DNA from 4 places in the Pantoea sp. CCBC3-3-1 genome. Region 2 is predicted to be linked to each of the others. Evidence: predicted binding sites of a transcription regulator. Region 2 holds the regulator's gene; each other region holds the start of a gene.
The links. The regulator CRP, encoded in region 2, controls carbon source genes, mostly activating them, when cyclic AMP is high. The targets are predictions, from matches to a motif close to ATGTGANNNNNNTCACAT.
Positions count from the first base shown of each region.

Region 1: a site for CRP is predicted at 2,058-2,075, ahead of idnO (gluconate 5-dehydrogenase). Genes of this name have one in related genera too.
Region 3: a site for CRP is predicted at 2,880-2,897, ahead of EHV07_RS17640 (nucleoside-specific channel-forming protein Tsx). Genes of this name have one in related genera too.
Region 4: a site for CRP is predicted at 2,755-2,772, ahead of EHV07_RS01340 (YjcB family protein). Genes of this name have one in related genera too.

Region 1 is NZ_CP034363.1:4,313,380-4,318,468, forward strand. Features, by position in the region: gene EHV07_RS20140 (FAD-binding oxidoreductase) at 1-621, shown strand, start outside; gene EHV07_RS20145 (YhcH/YjgK/YiaL family protein) at 696-941, opposite strand; gene EHV07_RS24980 (hypothetical protein) at 981-1,220, opposite strand; gene idnO (gluconate 5-dehydrogenase) at 1,235-1,999, opposite strand; gene EHV07_RS20160 (LacI family DNA-binding transcriptional regulator) at 2,275-3,267, shown strand; gene EHV07_RS20165 (2-hydroxyacid dehydrogenase) at 3,440-4,378, shown strand; gene EHV07_RS20170 (MFS transporter) at 4,474-5,089, shown strand, end outside.
Region 2 is NZ_CP034363.1:4,544,368-4,549,456, reverse strand. Features, by position in the region: gene EHV07_RS21390 (YccS/YhfK family putative transporter) at 1-1,255, opposite strand, end outside; gene crp (cAMP-activated global transcriptional regulator CRP) at 1,314-1,946, opposite strand; gene EHV07_RS21380 (OsmC family protein) at 2,256-2,660, shown strand; gene EHV07_RS21375 (phosphoribulokinase) at 2,677-3,546, opposite strand; gene EHV07_RS21370 (YheU family protein) at 3,643-3,861, opposite strand; gene EHV07_RS21365 (hydrolase) at 3,863-4,855, opposite strand; gene EHV07_RS21360 (LysE family translocator) at 4,940-5,089, shown strand, end outside.
Region 3 is NZ_CP034363.1:3,774,164-3,779,252, reverse strand. Features, by position in the region: gene aspT (aspartate-alanine antiporter) at 1-109, shown strand, start outside; gene EHV07_RS17645 (bifunctional aspartate transaminase/aspartate 4-decarboxylase) at 152-1,753, shown strand; gene EHV07_RS17640 (nucleoside-specific channel-forming protein Tsx) at 1,813-2,679, opposite strand; gene EHV07_RS17635 (SDR family oxidoreductase) at 3,252-4,061, opposite strand; gene iolD (3D-(3,5/4)-trihydroxycyclohexane-1,2-dione acylhydrolase (decyclizing)) at 4,240-5,089, opposite strand, start outside.
Region 4 is NZ_CP034363.1:332,649-337,737, forward strand. Features, by position in the region: gene EHV07_RS01325 (polysaccharide biosynthesis protein) at 1-146, shown strand, start outside; gene EHV07_RS01330 (ATP-grasp fold amidoligase family protein) at 153-1,100, shown strand; gene EHV07_RS01335 (ATP-grasp fold amidoligase family protein) at 1,359-2,312, shown strand; gene EHV07_RS01340 (YjcB family protein) at 2,360-2,641, opposite strand; gene pgaD (poly-beta-1,6-N-acetyl-D-glucosamine biosynthesis protein PgaD) at 3,311-3,580, shown strand; gene EHV07_RS01350 (diguanylate cyclase domain-containing protein) at 3,610-4,908, shown strand; gene soxS (superoxide response transcriptional regulator SoxS) at 4,930-5,089, opposite strand, start outside.

The DNA.
Region 1 (5,089 bases), 230 kb from region 2:
CCTAAAGTGATGCTGGCAACCAATGCCCTTTCCCGCGAGCTTTCTCCTGTCACCAGCCGTCAGGCTGCAATGGCGACCTTTGCCAGCCTTACCGCACCGCTCAGCGCAGAACAGCGTCAGCGCCTGCCCGCAATGCAAAGCTGGGGACTGACGCCGGTCAACGCGATTGCAGGTGCCAGCGTGCGCTACACGCACGATCATCGTTTAATGATCCGCCAGCATGTTACGCCCGCGCTGAACGGCAGCGTGACCGCTACCCAAACCTGGCAGGCGACCTTGCAGCATCGCAATATGCTTCATCGCCTCTGGCCGCAGCTTACCGATGTGGCGTTTACGCATACCTGGTCCGGCACCATTAGCGTAACGCGAAACGGCGCGCCGGTATGGGGAGCGATCGGGCCTGCGCTTTATACCGCCAGCGGCTGCAACGGCGCGGGCATTTCCAAGCAAACCATTGCCGGATCGCTGCTGGCGGATTATGCGTTGGGTCAGGATAACCCGCTGATTGCGCCCATGCTGGGACTGGGCGAAGCCAGCTATCTGCCGCCGTCGCCCGTGCTGGATGCAGCCATTGGCTTGTCGCTGCTTAAAGAGCGCTGGCTCGGCAGGCGCGAAGCCTGATGGTGCATTTTTGCTGCTAAAATGCCTGTCCAGTGCGCCAGGCAATGATCTTGCAGGCCAGGCACAACATGATCTTACGCAGCGGCGACGGCACGCCTTGCGTACACATTGGGCGGTGCAGCTCCAGCGGGAAGATCACTGCCAGCACCCAGATGAATATCAATATACTGGTGGTGAAATTCCGGCTGCTGGGCATTGATATCGCGCGTTTCGCCTTCCATCACGTTAAAGAAAATCGCCTCGCCCTGAATTTCATATTTCCCTGCCGCCAGCGTTTGCGGATTATGTTGCTGAATGGTCTGCAAAGTACGGCGGATCACCGCCGGATAAAGCGGGTTTGTGCTGCAAGGGTAAGGGTATCAATGATCATAACGCTGCTCCGTTTCTGGCTGAAGGGGGGTCACTGCCGGTGCTGATGTCGATACTTCCCGGCCTGAAGCTGCCGCAGGGACAGAGGCTGCACGCGTTGAAGGCGCACGTGTCCCCACTGCCCTTGAGGCTGGTGCCTGTAGCAGGCTGAAGCAGTTAGCCAGCGCCGTGCCGACCGGGGATTTTCCTGTGCCGGAAATGCCCATTAAAATGATGCAAAGTCCCGCCATATCTTCCTCCGTTATCAAACTGCCGCCAGCATACCGCCATCCACAAACAGCAGATGACCGTTAACAAAATCGGATGCTTTTGCCGAAAGGAATACGGCCGCACCAACCAGCTCTTCCGGATTGCCCCAGCGTGCGGCAGGCGTGCGTTTACACAGCCAGTCGGTGAACTGTTCATTATCCACCAGCGCCTGCGTCATCGGCGTCTGGAAATAGCCCGGTGCGATGGCGTTGACCTGAATATTGTGACGGGCCAGCTCAACGCACATGCCTCGCGTCAACATTTTGACCGCGCCTTTGGCGGCGGCATAAGGGGTAATGGTGTCGCGCCCCAGCTCGCTCTGCATGGAACAGATGTTAACGATTTTCCCGGCCTGTCGCCCCATCATCCTTTTTGCCACGCACTGGGAAACCACAAACACGCCGGTCTGATTGGTGGCAATAATGTCGTTCCATTCCTGCAATGGAAACTCGGTAAAAGGATGACGGCGCTGAATACCTGCGTTATTGAATAACACGTCAATCGGGCCAATGGTGCGCTCAATATGATCGATCGCCTGCTCCACGGCGGGCGCATCGGCAACGTTAAAGACCGACACATGCGCGGTATAACCTTCATCGCGTAATTTCATCGCGGCGTTTTCCGCACGTTCATGTGACGTGCCGTTTATGATGATTTCCGCTCCCTGTTCCGCCAGGCCACGCGCCATGATAAAGCCAATACCCTGCGCCGAGCCGGTCAGTAAAATGCGTTTGTTCTTTAAGCTGAAGAGTTGATTCATAGGTTTCCTGCTCCATAACCTTCAGGCATTCAATGGCGTGCCCGGAGAGATGCGACGGGTGTGAGCTTTATCACACGGCTTTTGCCGCTATAAAACTGTGATGGAGATCACTTTAAAAAGTGTTACAGAAGCAGGTTACAAGCGCTGTGATCCGCCACGAATTTTCCCATGAATCAAGGCGCTGCAAATAAAGTTAAGCGCAGCTTTTGTTAATTTCCTTTATGTCACGCAGCAGGCATAATGACAGGCTATAACCGGCAGGCTGATGACCCTCTATGAAAATGCAACGCATCACGTTACACGATATCGCCACGCTGGCGGGCGTAACGAAAATGACCGTCAGCCGCTATTTACGCACGCCGGAAAAAGTAAAGCCCGACACCGCCGAGCGCATTGCCAGCGTCATCGCCGAAGTGGGCTATCAGCCCGATCCCGATAATCACGCTATCGCCAGCAACGCCCTGCCCCGTATCGGCGTGTTAATCCCTTCTTTTCATAACCAGATTTTTTCCGAGCTGCTGGCCGGTGTGGAATCGGTCGCCGGCGCTCAGGGCTACCAGACGCTGGTGGTTAATTACGACTACGACAGCCAGCGCGAAGAAGAGCAGATCGCCACGGTGTTAGCGTTTAATGTTAAGGCGATTTTGTTAACTGAATCGGTTCATACGGTGCGGGCAGAAAAATACCTCAAGGCTTCCGGCATTCCGGTTGCAGAAGTGATGGGTCTGACGACCACTCAGGGTCGCGTTAACGTTGGCTTTAACAACCATCAGGCCGGTTTTGATATGGCCAGTATGCTGATCGGCAGCGGTAAAAAACGCATTATCTACTTTGGATCGATGTCCGATATTCGTGATGAACAGCGCTACGCGGGTTATTGCCAGGCGATGGCGGGCGCGGGTTTGCAGGCAGGACGCATCTCACCGAACAAAGTGTCTTCCGTGTCGACCGGCGCGGGCATGATGACGCTGGCACGCCAAATGTATCCCGATATGGACGGCATTCTCTGCACCAATGACGACCTGGCCGTCGGCGTTTTACAGGAGTGTCTGGCGGCGGGTATCGCGGTGCCTCAAGAAATGGCGATTGCCGGTTTTCACGGGCTGGAAATCGGACAGGTTACCACGCCAAAACTGGCCAGCGTGATCACGCCGCGCTTTGAGATGGGCAAAACCGCCACCGAAATTTTAATTAAAAAAATCAATAATATGCCGGCTATCGAGCGTGTAGATTTGCACTATCGTTTATCGATGGGTGCCACTATTTAAGCCTCTTCCCCCCTAAAAATCCCTGCCGATCGTGCCGGTTTTGTCCTGGCGATCACGTAGTCGGTAACACGATTTCTTAACACGATTCAGTGTGATCTTCGTCACAAAAAATCCTTCAGGAACGCCTTTAATAATACGTATCCGACGTATCGCATTCCGAAGGGAGATATTTATGACGACCCAAGCCATCCTGTTAATCGCTGCCGTACCTGACGCCCTGCTCGATCGCCTTGCTTCGGCCTGGACGGTACACCGTCTTTTTGAGCAGGATGACCCGCAGACGTTTCTGGCCGACAAAGGCGACACCATCAAGGCGGTGGTCACGCGTGGTGACGTCGGCGTGCGCAAAGAGGTGCTGGAACAGCTGCCCAACGCGGGCCTGGTTGCCGTGTTCGGTGTGGGTACCGATGCCACAGACCTGAACTATACCCGCTCGAAAAATATTGCCGTCACCATCACTTCTGGCGTGCTGACCAACGATGTGGCCGATATGGCCATGGGACTGCTGCTGGCCGCCTCACGCCGCTTATGTCAGGGCGACAGCTTCGTCCGTCAGGGCAAATGGCTGAATACCGCCCCGACGCTGGGCAATCAGGTTAGCGGCAAACGCATCGGCATTTTAGGCATGGGCAATATTGGCCAGGCGATTGCCCGCCGCGCCGCTGGTTTTGATATGCAAATCAGCTATACCAGCCGCAGCCGTCATGACGCGCTGCCTTACGCCTGGCACGACGACGTGCAGTCTCTGGCACGCGATAGCGACTTCCTGGTGATTGCCGCCGCCGGTGGCGAATCCACCAAAGGTTTGGTTAACGCTGATGTTTTACATGCCCTGCCAAAACACGCCTGGCTGATTAATATTGCGCGCGGCACGCTGGTTGATCAAAGCGCGTTAATTCAGGCCTTACGTAAAGGCGATATAGCCGGTGCCGCACTGGACGTTTATGAGCAGGAACCGCAGGTGCCGGAAGAGTTAATAGCCATGAGCAATGTGGTTTTACAACCTCATGTTGGCAGCGCTACGCACGAAACCCGCCAAAAAATGAGTGATGTCGTTTTTGCCAACGTCGAAGCCTTTTTCAAAGCAGATGATCTCCCTAACGCAATTTAATTCCTTTTATCAGTTCAGGATGACGGGATAACTTCTTTTCATCCTGCCAGACAGGCGTGGGGCACGTTCACGCCTTACTCTAACGAGGGTCAGAGATGAAGAATAAGATACCCGGAACACGCTGGCTGCGTGTAATAGCCCCGATCCTGATTACCTGCATTATTTCATTTATGGACCGGGTCAATATCAGTTTTGCCCTGCCCGGCGGGATGGAAAAAGATTTAGCGATCACCAGCCAGATGGCGGGTGTCGCCAGCGGGATTTTCTTTATCGGCTATCTGTTTTTACAGGTGCCTGGCGGTCGGATTGCCGTTAACGGCAGCGGTAAGCGCTTTATCGCCTGGTCGCTGGCGGCCTGGATGGTGGTTTCCATCGCCACCGGCTTTGTCACCAACCACTGGCAGCTGTTGGCCCTGCGGTTTGTGTTGGGTGTTTCCGAAGGCGGAATGCTGCCGGTAGTGCTGACGATGGTCAGTAACTGGTTCCCCGAAAAAGAGCTGGGCCGCGCCAATGCTTTTGTAATGATGTTTGCGCCGCTTGGCGGCATGTTCACCGCGCCGATCTCCGGCACGATAATCAATATGTTTGACTGGCGCTGGCTGTTTATCATCGAAGGCGTGCTTTCTGCGTTCGTGCTGCTGGTGTGGTGGATAGCGATCAGCGATCGGCCTGAAGAAGCGCGCTGGTTACCGGCACGCGAGCGCGACTATC
Region 2 (5,089 bases):
GCGTGCCGAGCGCACGGTTTTGGATGCGCACCCGCGTGGCGCTGTAGCCGTTCTGACTGACCACCATCACCGTCATCAGGATCCAGTAAGGCTTGGGCAGGTTAAAAAACAGCGCCAGCGAGCTGGCAAAAGTGAGCATCACGGCAAAGCGGCCTGCGGTGCGTAGCGCAGTCGACTTGAGCGATAAATAGTTTTTGATTGCTGGCAGCAGCGGTAAGCGGCGCTGGCGATCGGCCATCAAGTCGCGTTGATAAAGGGGACGCTGCGTGCGCAGAACGCGAGCGATACGGCTGAAATGGTAAGAGCAGAACGTTCCAACCGGGTTATCAGGATGCTGGCGGGCAATTTTTTCTAATGCCCCAAGCTGCTTATCCATGGAGAAGCGCTCGGAGAGCTTGTGATAAAGAATGTCGTCGGCCAGCTGCCGCAACCGGGCCGCGATAGTCTGAGCATTCCAGCGGATCACCGCCTCGGCATGGCTTTTCTCCACCAGCTTTTGCACTTCTTCCGGCTGATGCAGACTCACGGAGATGTGCTCCTGCAAATCCAGCGCTACCTGAAAGGCGCGCGTCAATCGCTTGTGGTGATTATCGTTGCTGGCTGCCAGCATATGCATTTGCTGATAGCAGTTGGTAATCAGGTCGACCGCTTTTTGCTGGCGGGCCAGTAATGGCGGCAGCGATTTCTCCGGGTCGCTAAGGCGGGTCAGCAGGGTATATTTCGCTTCGCAGTAGCCCGCCAGCTCGCGGTATAACAGGCTGAGCGTTTCGCGCATCGGTTGCTCTTTCCACAGCCAGAACCAGAACCAGTTAAATGCGCCATACCAAACTGTGCCAAGGATATAGAGCAGCGGCGGTTCCCAAATGGGCATTCTTCCCGCCAGGCTGAGGGTAAAAATACCGGCAATCAGCGAGCTGGGGAGCAAACGACCATGCAGCGGGCTGATTTCGCCCGTCACGCCCAGCAGCAGAGCCATTGCAAACAGAATGGCAGGCAGGGGAATGGCATGATTGCCTAAATACTGGACCAGAAAACTGCTCAGTGCGAACAGGCCGCCGCCAACCATCAGCCGCTTGAAAAAGCGCTTATGCGGGGTATCGAGACCGGCAATGTTGCAGCAGGCCGGCACAAGAGAAAACAGCAGTCCTTTTTGCAGGTCACCCAGCAGCCATCCAATAGCGACCGGTAAACAGAGCACCAGCGTCTGACGCAGCGCGTAGTTGACCTCGGGATGATAGATAATTCGACGCCACATCACTGTATACCAATAAAAAAGGCGCAACAGAGGCGTTGCGCCGTGGATTCAGAGCCGGTTAGCGAGTGCCGTAAACTACGATGGTTTTACCATGCGCGGAGATCAGGTTCTGATCTTCCAGCATTTTCAGAATGCGACCTACGGTTTCACGCGAGCAGCCAACAATCTGGCCGATCTCCTGGCGGGTGATTTTAATCTGCATCCCGTCCGGGTGAGTCATGGCATCCGGCTGTTTAGCCAGGTTTAACAAGGTTTGCGCGATGCGACCTGTCACATCGAGGAAAGCTAAATTGCCGACTTTCTCAGACGTCACCTGCAGGCGGCGCGCCATCTGTGATGAAAGACGCATCAGGATGTCAGGGTTGACCTGAATCAGCTGGCGAAATTTTTTATAGGAAATTTCAGCCACTTCGCAGGCCGTTTTCGCTCGCACCCAGGCGCTGCGTTCCTGACCTTCTTCAAACAGGCCAAGCTCACCAATAAAATCGCCCTGATTGAGGTAAGAGAGGATCATCTCTTTACCTTCTTCATCCTTGATCAATACGGCTACCGCGCCTTTAACGATGTAGTAAAGCGTTTCCGCTTTTTCACCCTGATGAATCAGCGTGCTTTTGGATGGATACTTGTGAATATGGCAATGTGACAGGAACCATTCAAGTGTCGGGTCTGTTTGCGGTTTGCCGAGAACCATTCGCTGTTATCCTCTGTTGTTATCGTGCCTAAATACAGGGGCAGAGTTCCCTGTCAGGCGTTGAAATGGTCAAGCGTTTCCCATCAAGGAAATTTATTCGGGCTTCTGTTGAAAGCCTGGCTCGTTATGTCGTCCCTTTTCGTCTTGTATGTAGAGTACTGACGAAATTATTACAGCTTTGTTTGTAGCACAGCTTTGCATGGGTGTCTTCTGTTGTCTCGCTTCAGCATAGTGCTATTTATGTCGCATTGCCGTTTTTGTTGTCCGGACCTGAAGGTAAGATAACTGAATGAATTAGAGGAGTTTGTTATGCAGGCACGTATCAAATGGGTGGAAGGGCTGACCTTTTTGGGAGAATCCTCATCCGGTCATCAGGTTTTAATGGATGGTAACGCCGGTGATAAAGCACCCAGCCCAATGGAAATGTTGCTCATGGCGGCCGGAGGATGCAGCGCGATAGATGTCGTTTCTATTCTGCAAAAAGGACGTCACGACGTCAGGGATTGCGAGGTCAAACTGACGTCAGAGCGGCGTGAGGCGGCGCCGCGTATATTTACGCATATTAATCTGCATTTTATCGTTAGCGGAAAGGCGCTGGAGGAAAAAATCGTTGCTCGCGCGGTCCAGCTCTCCGCAGAAAAATATTGTCCGGTCGCGCTGATGCTGGGGAAGGGCGTGAAGCTGACCCACAGCTTTTCTATCGTTGCACAGTAGCGAGCGGGAAACGCCGCTACTCGATCTTTTTGCCCTCGATCAGTCGCTTCACCAGGGGTCCCATTATCAGTTCCATCGCCAGCCCCATTTTGCCGCCCGGCACCACCAGCGTGTTGATATGGGAAATGAAAGAGCCTTGCAGCATGCTCAGCAGATAGGGAAAGTCGATATCCTCCAGCGCCTGGAAATGAATAACCACAAAGCTTTCATCCAGCGAGGGAATGCCGCGAGCCGCAAAGGGATTTGAGGTATCAACAGTGGGTACGCGCTGAAAATTAATGTGGGTGCGGGAAAACTGCGGCGTAATAAAGTTGATGTAGTCTTCCATTGAGCGCACGACGGAATCCATGACCGCTTCGCGAGAGTGCCCACGCTCGCTGGTATCACGAACCAGCTTCTGTATCCATTCCAGGTTAACGATCGGCACCACGCCGACCAGCAGATCGACATTTTGCGCCACGTTATTCTGCGGCGTAACGACGCCGCCGTGCAGACCTTCGTAAAACAGGACGTCTGTCGGTTCGGGTAGCGGTTGCCAGGGGGTGAAGGTTCCCGGCACCTGGTTCCACGGCACCGCCTCATCATAAGTGTGCAGATATTTGCGCGATTTGCCGCTGCCGGTCAGCCCGTATTCAACGAAGGTATGTTCCAGCAGCGCAAAGTCATTGGCCTCGGGTCCAAAGTAGCTGATATGGCGGCCCATATCGCGTGCTTTACGGATTGCCATATCCATTTCCGGCCGGGTAAAGCGGTGAAAGCTGTCGCCTTCAACCTCCGCGGCGTGCAGGTTCAGCTGCTGAAAGATTTTGCGAAAGGCCAGGCTGGTGGTGGTGGTTCCTGCGCCGCTGGAGCCGGTGACGGCAATCACGGGATGTTTGGCTGACATACTTAGCGCTCTCTGAAAAGGTCATGGCGATCCCGCATTGGTATCACGTTTTGCGCATTTGTGTCACGTTCATGCGCAGAAGATAAGCACAGCGACCTACTCGCGGAACTGACCACGCGGCATGATGTTCACCGTTTCATGCAGTTCCGACCACACCAGAACCGCTTCACCGCTTTCAAGCTGACGCCTGACGTCGTTGACTTTCTGCTCCAGCGATCGCTCCTGTTCACCGTAATCGGTGCCTTCACGCAGCACGAAAGCTTCAATGAGGTTCGCGAGGGTTTCCGAATCGAGTTCTTTCCAGGGAATAATCATGTTAGTTGTCCAGCCAGGTTGAAAGCCATTGAGGGATGCGTTGTTCCAGCCACATCTGCGGCTTACGCAATGTTCCGCCGACAAATCCTACATGTCCGCCGTGTTGCGTAAGCTGATATTCAACATTGGCGGGTAGCATCGCTGCGGCGGGAATGACCTCACTGGTCATAAAGGGGTCGTCTTTCGCATGGATAATCAGTAACGGCTTAGTGACGCCAGGCAATAACGGCATCGCGCTGCAACGGCGATAATAGTCGGTGGCATCCTGAAAACCGTGTGCTCTGGCGGTGATGGCATCGTCGAAATCGCGCAGTTTCTTCAACGCTTTTAGCTGCGTTAAATCTACCGGCAGGGTGCCAGGCCACTTGTTCAGTTTTCGCGTTGCGTTTTGCTTCAGCAAGTTTAGCAGGTAGCGCTGATAAATCCGCGAAAAGCCTTGTTCCAGACGAAGGCTGCACGGCTCCAGCATCAGTGGCGCGGAGACAACCACGGCGGCATCCAGCAGGCAGCCGTCGCCCTGCTCCCCCAGCAGGCAGGCCAGCATATTGCCGCCAAGAGAAAATCCTACTGCGGCAGTCGGCACCGTGCCAAATTCATCCGTCAGCCATTGCAGAAAGTAGCTGGCGTCGCCCGTTTCGCCGGAATGGTAGATGCGTTCCAGCCGGTTCGGCTCGCCGCTACAGCCGCGAAAGTGCATGACCACGCCCAGCCAGCCGCGCTGCTGACAGGCTTGCAGCAGGCCGTGCGCATAAGGACTGTTAACGCTGCCTTCCAGGCCGTGAAACAGTACAACGCGCGGTTTGTGGCGGGCGAAGGTGGGGTCTTCGCTCCAGGCCAAATCAACAAAGTCGCTGTCCGGCAAGGTCAGACGCTGCCAGTGGGGCTTCAGCAAAATTCGCCGACGAACCAGGCGCGGCAAAACGGTCTGCAAATGCGCGTTACTCATACCGGTTATCGGTTGAAAGACGTTGCTCGTCAGGTGATCAAAATTCATGTTCAAAAGGCTTGTAGGATCTCTGTCACATTGCTAGCTTCGATGAGTTCGTTTCTGATCAGGGGTGAGGAGCACCCGTTTCATATGGAACTGAGTCTTTTTTTATCTATGTTGGGCTTTTTGTGGGTCGCTGCGATTACGCCCGGCCCTAATAATATGTTACTCACCGCCTCTGGCGCCAATTTTGGTTTCCTGCGTTCGCTGTGGTTGCTGATTGGCATCATGATTGGTATG
Region 3 (5,089 bases), 770 kb from region 2:
TCTTGATAAAGCGGGGAATTCTGTTCCAACAGCACCTTTCGCAGTGACCTATGGTTTAGCCAACGTGTTCCTCACCTTGCTGGGTCCGCTAATTGTCGCGCTGGTCTAATCCCTGTCAGTGAATCTGAACTCCTCAACAGAGAGCCTTGTTATGTCAAATCCCTATGAAAAATATGCTTCACTGAGTCCGTTTGAATTAAAAGATGCGCTAATTGAGCTGGCCTCAAGTAAGGCTGACAGGCTGATGCTCAATGCGGGTCGGGGCAATCCCAATTTTCTGGCGACGCTTCCTCGCAGAGCTTTTTGGCGACTGGGTCTGTTTGCCACCGAAGAAGCTGAGCTCTCCTACTCCTATCTTCCTCATGGCATAGGCGGTTTACCAAGGATTCAGGGCATTGAAGCCCGTTTTGACGCGTTTCTGGCGAATAACCACGAACAGCCAGGCGTGGCTTTTTTATCGCGCGCCGTCAGCTATGTACGCGATCAGTTAGGCCTTTCCGCTTCGGCTTTTTTGCATGAAATGGTGGAAGGGATTCTGGGCGTTAATTATCCGGTGCCGCCGCGGATGCTGCATATTAGTGAAAAAATAACCCGTGAGTACATCGTTAAAGAGATGATTGGCGGAATGCTCTCTGCCGAGGACGTGGATTTGTTCGCGGTAGAAGGCGGGACGGCGGCTATGACCTATCTGTTTAATACATTGCGTACCAATGGCCTGGTGAAATCAGGTGACAAGGTAGCGATGGGGGCACCGATATTTACGCCTTATATCGAAATCCCTCAGCTGGAGGATTACCGGCTGGAGAGTGTTATGATCAACGCTTCCCCGGAAAATAACTGGCAGTATCCTGATGAGGAGCTGGATAAATTATTAGATCCTGAGGTGAAGATTTTCTTCTGTGTGAACCCCAGCAATCCCGCCTCGGTAAAAATGGATAATCGCACGCTGGAAAAGATGACTAAAATAGTGGAGCAGCGTCCCGATCTTATCATCCTCACCGATGACGTTTACGGGACTTTCGCCAACGATTTTAAATCTCTCTTTGCGATCTGTCCGCAAAATACCATTCTGGTTTACTCCTTTTCAAAATATTTTGGCGCAACAGGCTGGCGGCTGGGCGTTATTGCCACCCACCGACAAAATATTCTTGATGAAAAAATCAGTAACCTCAACGATGCTGAAAAGCATCGCCTTAACGAACGTTATCTTTCCCTGACGCCTGACGTCCCCGCACTGAGTTTCCTTGACCGCGTAGTTGCAGATAGCCGCAGCGTGGCACTAAACCATACGGCCGGATTATCCACGCCACAACAGATACAGATGGTGCTGTTCAGCCTGTTTGCTCTGATGGATGGCAATAACGGATACAAGGCGGCGGTATCGGAAATTATTCGACGCCGTCAGGCCGTGCTCTACCGTGAGCTGGGTATTACGCATAGCATAAGTGAAGAAGAAGTGGATTATTACACGTTGCTGGATCTGGAGGCCATTTCGCGCCAGGTTTATGGTGACGAGTTTGCAGCCTGGGTGAATAAGACATTAAATCCCACCGACCTGTTATTCCGCATTGCTGAGGAAACCGGCATTGTTATGCTGCCAGGAACAGGGTTTGGCACGCTAAAACCCGCGGGGCGTATTTCGCTGGCGAATCTCAATGAATATGAATATGCCGCCATCGGTAAGGCGCTGCGACAGATGATGGAACACTATTACAAAGAATATACGCAAAACTCGTCGCAAACGGCTGAGTAGCGTCTGAGGCAACCGCCAGCGCGAACATTCGGCTGGCGGTTGAGCATTGCTTCAGGAAATTAGAAGTTATAGCCGACAACCAGGTAATAACCCCAGCCAGTAGACTTCACTTCGAACGGGCCGCTACCAAAATTCAGCTCCTGTCCATCTGCCCACTGTCCGCCGTTATGGAAGTAACGGGCCACGGCAGAGTAGTGCCAGTGGTCGTAAGCCAGTGACAGGATATGGCTGGACGCAATAGAGTTACTGGTGCGCGACGCATCGCTTTTATCACGCAGATCCGAACCCCAGTCAAAGTTAGTAAAGCCAACGTAACCCAGTTTGCCGCCCCACAGGGTGGTGATAGGGACGAAGTATTTCACCTTGAAGCGATAGCCATCCCAGCTGTTTTCATTGGCCGCACCGTAGTTTTCCCACTGATATTTGGCATAGACGTTCAGCGACAGACCAATATCGGAATGGGTATCGATATCGGTGCCCAGACCCATATACCAGGTATTCTGGCGGTTATCGCTGTTGCGGCCCATATCGTAGATATAGTTGTTGGCAAAGTACCATTCTTTGAACGGGCCGAAGCTCAGATCGGTGTTGGTCAGCTTGTCGATGGAGAAACGCGGTTCGATCTCCATAAACATCGGCGAGCCGTGGTCAAAAACGCCGTTGGCATTTGAGTTGCCTACGCCAAAGAAGTTGGTCAGATCGAGGTAGCCATAGAAATCGAACCAGTCTTTTTTCGCGAAGGCTTCATACTCGAGGTAGACATCGTTATTGAACTGCGGCCCGAAACGGGTATGGGTGCTTCCTACCACGTTCACGCTCTGGTGCCACCAGTCGGAAACGTATTGTGGTTCATCGGTTGCAGCAAACGAAGCGGCACTGTAAGAGAGCGCAACCAGGGCGCCAGCCATCAGAGATTTATATTTCATTAGATTACCACATGCTTAATGACCATTTTCTGCTGCCTGCAAGATGGTCTTGTTAAGTCGTTATCCGGTGAGGAAGAAGGACTGTTTTCACAACCGAAAACACCCGTATCAAATGCCGCGGCAGTGTGCCGTGATTCGCGCTTTAGGAAATAGAGATTGCTCACACATGTCAAACTCTGTTTCATTTCAATTCCGCTAAAGTGTGATTAAGATCACATTAACAACTGAACTAATGCGCGGAATCCGCTGTCGCGGCGTAACGGCCGTTTTTCTCGCCAGGTAATCGTTTGCCTGACGGAGGGATGGAATTTTAGGGTGAGCAACGCGTCCTGAACGACGTTGTAAAGCCAGACCGGCCAGATGTTGCGATAAGGATATCTTATGGATAGAGGGAGAAATAAGCAGGGGTTAAGGCTGGCTGCCGTGGGCATATTCGGGTGCAACGGATTTGCAGCAGAAACTGTTGATAAAAAAAGTGGATGTCGGTGACTTGCTGAATGTCCATCAAATCTCCAGTGAAAGCACCGTTAAAGGTTTTTTCAGCCTGCCTGAACAGGCTGAAAGACAATGCCTTAAAGCGGAGCTGCTGGAGAAGCCGCCTGGTCATAACCGCCCCAGACTGACTGGTCATAGTTGATTACCGAACCGGTCATGACGCCGGAGGCAGTACTGGCCAGGAAGGTGACGGCCTCCGCCACTTCTTCGGGCTTAATCAGGCGGCCAAAAGGTTGTTCCGCCGCCGCTTTTTCCAGCCAGTTGTCTTCTGCGCCGTGATACTGCTTCATGATGCGGTCTTCGCCTTCCGACGCCATCCAGCCAATATTCAGCGCATTGACGCGGATACGATTACGCAAAAGCGCGTAGGCCGTGTTACGGGTTAACGTCGCCAGCGCCCCTTTCGATGAGCAGTAAGCGGCAATAAACGGCTGGCCCGCCAGGCCAGACATGGAGCAAATATTCACTATTGCGCCTTCAGTGTTCTCCCTGCGCATAATTTTGATTGTCTCCTGCATCAGGAAGAAGGGGCCACGCACGTTGGTTGCAAACATCTTGTCGAACAGCTCCGGCTCAGTGTCCAGTATGGTGCCGCGATCGGTCATGCCGCCTGCGTTAACCAGCACGTCAACTTTGCCAAACAGCTCGTCTGTTTTCGCAATAACCTGACGACAATCTTCCACAGAAGATAAATCGGCGCGTACAAATACCACACGAGTTCGGCCTGCTTCGCTCAGCTGGGCGGCTATCTCCTCACCCTTAGCCTGATTTCGTCCACAGATAACCACGCCAGCGGCGCCCTGCTGCATGAAATGACGGGCGATAGCGGCGCCTAGCCCCTGGGTGCCACCGGTAACAACGGCAACTTTTCCTGTTAACTGACTCATCAGATGACTCCTTGAACGAGATGATATCCTGCCGCGCAGAGTGCGCTGTGCAGGGTGTTATAGCCAATACGGGCATACTTCAGCGGCGTGTCGCCATCCAACTGGGGAAGAGCGTCATTCGTCCAGGCAATCGGCGCGATGCCGGGTTTCGCTTTAAGCACCCTTTTCTTATTCCCTGTCAAAGGCCGAGCCGCTGTTTTTTACGTCCTTCAACATGAGCCGCGCGGGCTTCATTAACGCTTTCACGAGCGCTTACTTCCGGCACGCCGACGTCCCACCATGCATCGCCCGGCGTCCAGCTGTAAGGATGAGTAGAAATGCAAATCACCGTCGTGCGATCGTTGCCTTTCGCCCACTGAATCGCTTCTTCCAGCTCGTTCAGCGAGGTGACTTTACGGGCCCGCGCGCCCATTGATTGCGCATTGGCGACAAAATCGACATGGAAGGGTTCTTTGACCCGACAATCTTTCAGCAGATTATTGAAGGAGGCACCGCCTTTGGCATTCTGAAGCCGGTTAATCACCGCAAAGCCGCCGTTGTCGCAGACCAGCAGAATAAATTTATGGCCGGAGAGCACGCTGGAATAGATATCCGAATTCATCATCATGTAGGTGCCGTCGCCAATCATCACGAACACATCCCGATCCTGTTCGGTCATGGCCACGCCCCAGCCTGCGGAGAGTTCATATCCCATGCAGGAGAAACCGAATTCACAGTCGAAGGTGCCGCTGTTTTTGACGCGCCAGCCCTTCACCAGCTCGCCAGGCAAACCGCCTGCCGCGCTGATAATGTAATCTTCCGGTGCCGCCTGCGCGTTCACCACGCCGACAACCTGCGCATAAGTGGGATCGTCGTTGCCGGTGGTGCGTTCCTGCTGTCCGGCGATCAGTGCATTCCACCCGGCAAAAGCTTTGCGGCCTCTTTCCAGCCAGGCGGCATCGGCTTCCCATTCGCCCAGCGCGGTGTGCAGTTCACTGAGACCTTCGCGGGCATCGCATACCAGCGGGAGGGAAAAGTGCTTATGAGCG
Region 4 (5,089 bases), 800 kb from region 2:
TCATTCGCTATTGGGGATTAACAGGCGCCGCATGGAGCGTACTGGTGACCGAGCTGCTATCACTGACCCTGATGAATTATTTCTTTAAGAATGGCGTCATTTTGAAAATGCAGCTTTCCTCACTCAACTACAAAATTTATAAGTGAATCAAAATGTTGAACGTTAAAAAACAGATGAGAAAAGTTGCTTTAAACGCCATTCACAAAATGCCATGGCGTTGTCAGGACAGCCTTTACTATTTCCACCGGTTTAAGCGTCTTCCGCACATCCAACATCCCAAATCTTTCAATGAGAAGGTTTTGTTCCGCAAATTCGTGAAAGGTGATTACGACCGTTACGCGATGCTGTCAGACAAAATCCTGGTTCGGGAACACATCGCCAAAAAAATCGGCGAGCAATATCTGATCCCGCTTCTGCACACCACCGACGATCCCACCACTCTGCTGGGCATGGAATCACTGAAGGATGCGGTGATTAAGCCTAACCACGGCTCGGGCATGGTGAAAGTGTTTGTTGATGAACCGGATTTTGTGCAGAAAAAGAAGCTGATTGCGCGCTGCGAAGAGTGGCTGACCCGTGATTACTCGTTTGAAGCGCGTGAAATTCATTATCGCTATATCAAGCCACAAATTCTGGTTGAGAAGCGTATCGGCGACGATAAATCGACCGCGATCGATTACAAGTTTCATATGTTCAACAAAGGTAATGGGCATTTCGAATACGTTCTGCAAGTGGTCTACAACCGCTGTGACAACGAGCCGTTATCGATGCTGTTCTACGTGAATAATCTGGATACCTGTTTCTACAAACGTTTCGATACCGGGTTAGATATCAGTGACAAAAGAGCGTCACTCGAAAAAGCCCTGACGCTGAGCAAAGAACTGGCCAGCGATTTCGACTACGTCCGTGTCGACTGGTACATCAACGGCGACGAAGTCTGGTTTGGTGAACTCACCTTCACGCCAGGCGCAGGTCTGATGCCGGTTCTGCAACATGGTCTGGATCAGGTCATGGGTAATATGTGGTTACAGCATGATCAGACAGCCACATTGTCGCCAGGTATGCAGCAAGAAAGTGCAAAAAAAAGTTTGAAGGATTGACGTGGACGATACCGGCGATGCTTGTCGGTATCACCTCAACAAATCTGAATGTGTTTGAGCTACACCATTGCTTTAACGTTTTGTTGTCGCACTGATGGGAATTTTTTCTCCTTAGTTGCAAAGCGTAAGCGCCAGGGGAGTTTGTCGCGTTGCGGTCGAGAGCCACACGTATGACACCAGGTAACTATTAAGGGCGTGGCTTTCATGCCCGACACAGCATTCCTCACACAACTAAAAAGCCTGCAAATGAGGTAAAAAATGTCAAAACTCAAAGCAGAATTAAGAAAAGGGTTTATGTTCCTTTTCAAAAAAATGCCCTGGTCTTACCAGGACAGAATTTATTATCTGCATAAATTTAAAAAATTGCCCAACTTACACCAGCCAAAATTGTTTAATGAGAAGGTGTTGTATCGTAAGTTCGTCACCGGCGACCACGCCCGTTATGGTCTGTTGTCGGATAAACTGCTGGTTCGCGACTACATCGCGCAAACCATTGGTGATGAATATCTGATCCCGCTACTGCATGAAACGGCGGATCCGATCACTCTGTTGGGCTTAAAGAGCCTGAAGAATACGGTGGTGAAGCCCAATCATGGTTCCGGCATGGTGGAAATCCTGCTGGAAGAACCTGAATGTATCCAGAAGCAGCTGCTGATCAAGCGCTGTGAAGAGTGGCTGGCAAAGGATTTTTCGCACGAGGCTCGCGAAATTCACTATCGCTATATCAAGCCGCGTATTCTGGTTGAGCAGTATGTCGGTGACGGTAATTTTGCTGCGGTTGACTACAAGTTTCACATGTTCAACAAGAAAGATGGCAGCTTTGAGTATGTATTACAGGTGATTTACAACCGCTGTGGTAACTCGCCGCTGTCGATGAATTTTTACGTAAACACGCTGAAATCCTGCTTTTATAAGATCCGTGATACCGGCCTGGATATCACACCGGAAATGGAAACGCTGGAAAAAGCGTTGGATCTGAGCAAAAAGCTGGCGAAGGATTTCGACTATGTCCGCGTTGACTGGTATATCAGCGAAGGACAGATTTACTTCGGTGAACTGACGTTCACGCCGGGCGCAGGCATGGTAACGGGTCTGGAGCAAGGCCTGGATAAAATCATGGGCGATATGTGGTTGCAGGAACGTAAAACGAAAGCACTGGCTAAAGCGGTCGGCGAAGAGGCGGCGTTACCTGGCGTACTGAAGAAGATTTAAGGCCATAACGGCGAGCCGCACTCTCAGAGATAGCGGCTCGTTGGTGTTTAAGGCAGGGGATAATCTGCTGGCGTGTGGCTCATCACATCAACGAATACATCTTTCGTGATATGCCAGAAGTTAGACAGGTTATCCATGCTCAGGGTGATACCCAGCAGGCCGGTAACAAACCAACATGACATGCCAATGCCGACACCGGTGAATATGAAGGCCATGCCGTTGCGGCTGCGTTGACGGCACTTCACGTTAAAGGTGCTGGCGAAAAACATCATTACTGCACTAACCAGTTCCCATCTCATCAGCACCAGGCTAGCGGTTAATGTACCCATATCTTTTTCTGACTCCGCGAAAATCTTGCCTGACATTAAAAATGGCATCACCTGTCCGGACGTAAAGCTGTCAGGGAAGCTTTGCATCTGAACTGACACAAAAGGTCATATAAGTGTGATGATGGTCACATTATATCACCCCATTTTTAAACGTTGAATAAATTTTAGCCCTGGTATGATGGTTATTTCTCCTTAGTGGTTAATACACTTTTATTTTCCGGGGGTTATCTTTTTTATTTGTCTGTAGAGACGTTTTTTTCTCGATAGTTATTTCCGTTAACGCAAATTTTGCGCGGAATAACAGCTGAAAAGGACGCCAAAAAACATTATCAATAATCTCTTTCACATTTTCATAATGCGCTTTTTTTGAGACTTCTGATGATAATCGCTTTCGTTAATTAGCCGTATTTCTTTCTGTTTGCCAGTTAAAACGTTTTTCTCTCTTAATCGTTTCCTTCTCTCCCGATGCTTTTAGCCGTTTACTGGCTTCTTTGGGATGAATCTGACACTTGAAAAGTTGTACAACCTGTCGTTGGGTTGTAGGATTTTTCACGATAAAAAATTCTAAAATTCATCTTCTTGCGGAATGCAGGAGCCTTTTCTTTACTTGAAATTTGCCCAGCGTTTCGTTTCCCGACCGCATTTTATGGCGCAACAAACATCAGGAGCATGAGTGTTTGCTATCAGCCCTTTCAGGATAAGCAGGTTATCGCCCTGTTTAATGCGCCGGTGTTAATTAGCTGGGCCCAATACAACCAAAGACGCTTGCGGGTTGAGCGCCGCAACCGCCGTCCCGGACTGGCGCTACAGGAAGTGGCACAGAGTTTTGCGATTACTCCTGAAGACGTTCAACGGCTAAACCGTCACGATGTTCTGAAGGTTCATCATGACGAATACGGTCATATTATCGATGTTGAGACGCTGCGTGAACGTAGCTAATTTGCCGTTCAGTCGGTGTGGGAGGAAGCATGCAACAGGGCTATCCTGCGGATAATATTACCGCGAAATCTTCAAAACCGTTGCCAACGTTACGCAAATCACTGCGGCGCATTCATGTGGTGATTATTGTGGTTTCGCTGGTGTTCAGCGGTATCTCGCTGCTGGTGCTGGCGCTGCTGGCCTTGCGCAGCTATGCGGATAACAATCTTCAGCTGATTGCCACCACCATCAGTTACAGCGTGCAGCAGGCCGTGGTAGCGGGCGACGCAGAAGCTGCAAAGCTGCTGTTGCAGGATATCGGTGGACAGACCGAATTTGGCCAGGCCAGGATCCTTGATGCCCGCCATCACTTGCTGACCAGCTGGCAGTCTTATGCGGAAGGGACGCACCATTTCGCTTGCAGCCTGCTGTCGCACTGGCTGTTTCCACAGCCCATCCAGGTGCCGGTGATGCACGGTGGGAAAGAAGTCGGGCAGGTCTGGCTGACCGGTGACGGAGGCCGGGTCTGGCATTACCTGACTCAGGCGCTGAAATGGCTGAGCGGCAGTATGCTGCTGTCGGCCATGCTTTCCTTCTATTTATCGAAGCGCATGCATGCGGGCATTGTGTCTGGCCTGCAAAATATCACCTCGGTCGCCCACGAAGTGCGTAAACAGCGCGCGTTTTCCCGTCGCGTGCCTTCTTCCTCTATTGCAGAGCTGAACAAGCTGAGCGGGGATTTCAATAGCCTGCTTGATGAAATGTCCGACTGGCAGCGTCATTTGCAGCGGGAGAACGATACGCTCTCTCATCAGGTTCGCCATGATGCCCTGACCGGTTTACCTAACCGTACCGCGTTTGAACAGGAGCTGAATAAACAGCTGAGTAATCCGCTGGCGGCGGGACAGGTGGCCGTGATGTTTATTGATGGCGATCGCTTTAAAGAAGTGAATGACCGCTATGGCCATGCGGCGGGAGATTTGGTTCTGGCCGCTACCGCACAACGTCTGCGGGGACGATTACGCAAGGACGATCTGGTTGCCAGACTCGGCGGTGATGAGTTTGCCGTCCTGCTGTCGTCCATCGACAGCGGCGATCAGGCAGGCCGGGTAGCGGAAAACGTGATTGAAGCCATGCGCGAGCCGATCGCGCTGGAAGATGGAACGCTGGTTACGCAGTCGCTCAGTATTGGCGTGGCGCTGGCAAAAAATCACAGTTCCGGTGAGGCGATGATTGCGCAGGCCGATGCGGCGATGTACCACATCAAAGAACTGGGCGGCGGCTGGTATTTTTCCCCGACTTTTTGGGGCCAGCACGAGCATGGCGTGGTCAGTCGGGATGGCGCCTGAGACCACGCCATGCCTGCCCGGTCAGTTACAGAGCGCGCAATCGCTGCTTTTCACCGCGTTTTCAAAGGCGGGCTGGAATTCGCTACAGTCAAAGTTATAGCCGACCTGACGCTTTAAGGCGCGGCGCATAGTGTGACGATATGCGGTAGGCGTTTGGGAAAACTGCCGACGAAACACGCGG